2 regions of the Sphingobium sp. PAMC28499 genome follow, and region 1 is predicted to be linked to the other one. Evidence: riboswitches for the same ligand, from Rfam matches in the RefSeq annotation. Region 1 holds a riboswitch; the other holds the start of a gene.
What was found. Region 1 has a riboswitch for thiamine pyrophosphate ahead of E5554_RS08620 (TonB-dependent receptor). Riboswitches for the same ligand answer to the same signal wherever they lie in the genome.

Region 1 (2,390 bases):
CTTGCGGCCTGCCTGAACGTGGCCGTGCGGCTCTAGCGTTTCGTCTGACGGGCCCAGCGGGTGTCGATCTGGGACTGGGCGCTGGCGCCCTGGGCGTGGCCGACGAGGGAGAGGCCGCGCAGGGTGAGCTTGTGGCCGGACAACCATTTGCCGGCGATGCCATAGCCGATGTCGTAGACGGCGGAATCGCTGTGGGTGTCGCCATTGACGACGAACTGGGTGACGATGGTCACCGGCAGTTTCTCGTCGCCGATGCTGTCATCGGGCAGCTTCGCGGCATTGCGCGCCTTTTTCAGCGCATCCTCGAACCAGCCGGCCTCGATCCGCGGTTCGCCGGTGGTGTCGACCGGGGCGATGCCGAGTGCCCTGGGGAAATGGATGGTCTGGCTCTGCACCAGTTGATCGGGGTCGGCGGGCTTGAGCGTCAGGCGGCTGTCGCCATCGGCCGCGGCGTTGAGCACCAGCCGGGCGGCGCGGGCGGAGGCCTTGCTGCTTTCGGCGGCCTTGCTGGCGCGCTCGTCCTTCTTGTCGGCCCAGTTGAGATAGAGGGTGAGGGCGGAGATCAGCACCGCCGCCACCGCCAGCAATTCGCCCAGCGTGATCCAGCGACGGCGGATGCGGGCGGCTTCCTCCTTGCGGGTCTCCTGCTTGGCCTCGGGGCTGTCGCTCATCGGGTCAGGCCGTCTGGGGCGGGACTTCGAACTTGTCGATCACCCATTCCTCGGCCTGCGCCTCGCCGATCCATTCCTGCATCCAGGGATGGGCGATGATCGCGCGCATATAGGCTTCGGCAAAGCGGGCGACTGGCAGCTGATAGGTGATGAAGCGGGTAACGACCGGCGCGAACATCAGGTCGACGGCGCCGAACTCGCCGAACAGGAAGTCGCCCTCGCCACCATAGCGGGCGCGGGCCTGGGCCCAGAGCTGCATGATACGGCTGATGTCGTGGGCGACGGCCTCCGACGGCGGGACCGGGTCATAGATCTGGCGGATGTTCATGCTGTGCTCGCGGCGGAGTGCGGCGAAGCTGCTGTGCATTTCGGCCGCCATCGAGCGGGCCATGGCGCGGGCACCCGGATCGGTCGGCCAGAACTGGTCGCCCCCGGCCTTTTCATTGAGATATTCGACGATGGCCAGGCTGTCCCACACGACGATGTCGTCGCCATCCCACAGGATCGGCACCTTGCCGGAGGAGGGGGCGAACTCATCGCCCTCGCGACGCTTTTCCCATTCCTCGTCATAGAGGGGGACCACCACTTCCTCGAACGGAAGGCCGGAGAGCTTGCACGCCAGCCAGCCGCGCAGCGACCAGCTCGAATAGGCCTTGTTGCCAATGAACAGCTTCATCATGGCCATGTCTTAGCCGGGCGGGCTTCGATAAGTCGAGAGCCGATAGAGAGGGCTTTCCACTTCGCGTCGAAACGCCTAAGGGGCGGCCATCCCCGGGGGGCCGCTCATGCGCGGCTGAGAGGTGGTCAGCAGACCACGACCCGCTGAACCTGATCCGGCTGATACCGGCGTAGGGAGGGCAAGGCGGCAGGTCCGTCGTCCCTCCTGTGGAGTGGACGTGAGATGAAGACTGCCCGATTGCCCCATGGTGGAAGCGCCTGCCTGACGCTGGCCCTGTTAATGATTGCATCGCCCGCGATGGCGGAGGATGAGCTGGACCAGTCGACCAATATCCAGGTCGTCGGCCATCCCGACCCCGAAGGCCTGTTGCCCGATCAGAGCGCGCCCAAGGCGGTCAGCGCGATCTCCACCGACTTCATCATCAAGCAGGCGCCGACGCTCAACGCCTTCCAGCTGGTCAATCTGCTGCCCGGCGCCAATGTCTCGTCCAGCGACCCCTATGGCCTGTCGGCATCGTCCAGCCTGACGCTGCGCGGCCTGGGCCAGGACCAGATCGGCGTGCTGATGGAAGGCGCGCCGCAGAACGACATCGGCTATTATTATGCCTATCCCTCGCAATTTGCCGATGCGGAGAATGTGCGGCAGGTGATGCTGGCACAGGGCGCGGCAGATATTGACTCGCCGGTGGTCGCGGCGGCCGGCGGCCTGTTGTCGCTGACGCTGGATGATCCAAAGGCGGAGGCGGGGGGGCTCGTCAACCTGTCGGTCGGTTCCTATGACGAGCGGCGCGTCTTTGCGCGGATCGACACGGGACGGATCGGATCGACCGGGCTGAAGGCCTTTATTTCCTATTCCAACAACCGCGCCGACAACTGGCGCGGGGCGGGCCATGACCAGCGCCAGCATATCGACGCCAAGCTGCTGAACGAATGGGGCGATGGCAACCGCGCGAGCATCGCCTTTTCCTTCAACGACGCCAAGACATCGACCTATCCCAGCCCGAGCAAGGCGGACTGGGAAGCCTCTGGTCGCGGCTATAA
Region 2 (2,390 bases), 890 kb from region 1:
ACCAGCCCATTGGCCTCCAGCGCGCGCAGCGTCTGGGTCAGCATCTTCTGGCTGATCCCGCCGATCCGCCGCTTCAGCTCGCCATTGCGCCGCACCCCCTGGCCGACCACCAGCAGGATCAGCAGGCTCCACCGATCCCCGATCAGGTCCAGCAGGTCGCGCGACGGGCAATGCGCCTCGCACGGATCGATCCGCTGCGTCCATTCCGGCAGCTTCATGGGTAGGTACTCCAAGGTGCGTACTTCACTTGCAGTACCTAGGCATCCATCTTGGCGTCCGCAAGCCGGCTGCACCCTCATGACGTGAAACAAGGACATAGGAAAATGAGCAAGATCGCCATCGTCTACCATAGCGGCTTCGGCCATACCGATGTGCTGGCGCGCGACGTCGCCCAGGGCGTCACCGACAGCGGCGGCGTCGCCGACCTGCTGCGCATCGACGGCCTCCAGGCCGATTTCGGCGAATTTTTCGATCGCATCGCCGACGCTGATGCCATCATCTTTGGCTCCCCCACCTATATGGGCACCGTCTCCGCGCCGATGAAGGCGTTCATGGATGCGAGCGCCAAAGTCTATTTCACGAAAGCGTGGAAGGACAAGCTTGGCGCCGCCTTCACCGTCTCCGGCTCGCCCTCGGGCGACAAGCTCAACACCCTGACCAGCCTCGCCATCTTCGCTGCTCAGCATGGCATGCTGTGGATCGGCACCGGCCAGAATCCGGGCAATAATGACGATGAAAGTGCTGCGATCGAGGTCGAAAACCGTCTCGGCAGCTTCATCGGCGCCATGGCCCAGGCGGCCAATGACAGCCCGGACGTCACGCCCAAGGCCGGCGACCGCGCCACCGCCCGTTCGCTCGGTCGCCGCGTGGCGCAGGCAGCGACCCGCTGGCGCGCTGGCATCGATCATCGGGCCGATGCCTTGCTGGCCTGATCGACGGCACGGCGGGCAGGGGCTTCCCCTGCCGCCGCGCTTGCGCTATCCAATGCCCATATCCCCGGGGGACCGTCCGCAGACGGTTGAGAGGCGGCTTTGTGGCCGCGACCCGCTGAACCTGATCCAGTTGACACTGGCGTAGGGAGGGAAGCGCGTCGTGCCACTCGTCCCGTGACACCGCCCGCACTCTCTTTCCGCCTGAAGGAGAGAGAAGTTATGGCAGACGTCCCCGCCCGCACCGAAATGCGCGTCACCACAGGCCCGATTCGCGGCTCGAAGAAGATCCATGTCGGCCCGCGCAAGGTCGCCATGCGCGAAATTCATCTGGAGCCGGGCAGCGGCGAGCCGCCGGTCCGCGTCTATGACACGTCCGGCCCCTATACCGATCCCGATGCCCGCATCGACATCATGGCCGGCCTCCAGCAACTCCGCCGCGACTGGATCCGCGATCGCGGCGATGTCGAGGAATATGATGCGCGCGAGATCAAGCCGGAGGATAATGGCCTCAAAGGGCCGGACCGCAGCGGTGGCGTCCAGCCCTTCCCGAACGTGGTGAAGCGTCCCCTGCGCGCCAAGCCCGGCGCCAACGTCTCCCAGATGCATTATGCCCGTCGCGGCATCATCACTCCCGAAATGGAATATGTCGCCGAGCGCGAAAATCTCGGCCGCGCCCGCCTCGCCGAATATGTCCGCGACGGCGAAAGCTGGGGCGCGTCGATCCCCGACTATGTGACGCCCGAATTCGTCCGCGATGAAGTGGCCCGTGGCCGCGCGATCATCCCGTCGAACATCAACCACCCCGAATCCGAGCCGATGGCGATCGGCCGCAATTTCCTGGTGAAGATCAACGCCAATATCGGCAATTCGGCGGTCGCCTCCGACGTCGCCTCCGAAGTCGACAAGCTGGTCTGGTCGATCCGCTGGGGCGCGGACACGGTGATGGACCTCTCCACCGGCCGCAACATCCACGACACCCGCGAATGGATCATCCGCAACTCGCCCGTGCCGATCGGCACCGTCCCCATCTATCAGGCGCTCGAAAAGGTCGGCGGCATCGCCGAGGAGCTGACCTGGGACATTTTCCGCGACACGCTGATCGAACAGGCCGAACAGGGCGTCGACTATTTCACCATCCATGCCGGCGTTCGCCTCGCCTATATCCCGATGGCGGCGAAGCGCGTCACCGGCATCGTCTCGCGCGGCGGATCGATCATGGCGAAATGGTGCCTGGCGCACCACAAGGAGAGCTTCCTCTACGATCATTTCGACGAGATCACGGAGATCATGAAGGCCTATGACATCGCCTATTCCCTGGGCGACGGCCTGCGCCCCGGCTCGATCGCCGACGCCAATGACGAAGCGCAATTCTCCGAACTCTATACCCTGGGCGAACTGACCCACCGCGCCTGGAAACAGGATGTGCAGGTGATGATCGAAGGGCCGGGCCATGTGCCC

Region 2: it holds a riboswitch for thiamine pyrophosphate, as region 1 does, so the genes downstream of both, thiC (phosphomethylpyrimidine synthase ThiC) here and E5554_RS08620 (TonB-dependent receptor) in region 1, are expected to answer to the same signal.

The regions. Positions count from the first base shown of each region.
Region 1 is NZ_CP039248.1:1,781,833-1,784,222, forward strand. Features, by position in the region: gene E5554_RS08610 (hypothetical protein) at 33-671, opposite strand; gene E5554_RS08615 (glutathione S-transferase family protein) at 676-1,350, opposite strand; TPP riboswitch at 1,434-1,543, shown strand; gene E5554_RS08620 (TonB-dependent receptor) at 1,573-2,390, shown strand, end outside.
Region 2 is NZ_CP039248.1:896,301-898,690, forward strand. Features, by position in the region: gene E5554_RS04285 (helix-turn-helix domain-containing protein) at 1-218, opposite strand, end outside; gene E5554_RS04290 (flavodoxin family protein) at 324-932, shown strand; TPP riboswitch at 989-1,096, shown strand; gene thiC (phosphomethylpyrimidine synthase ThiC) at 1,152-2,390, shown strand, end outside.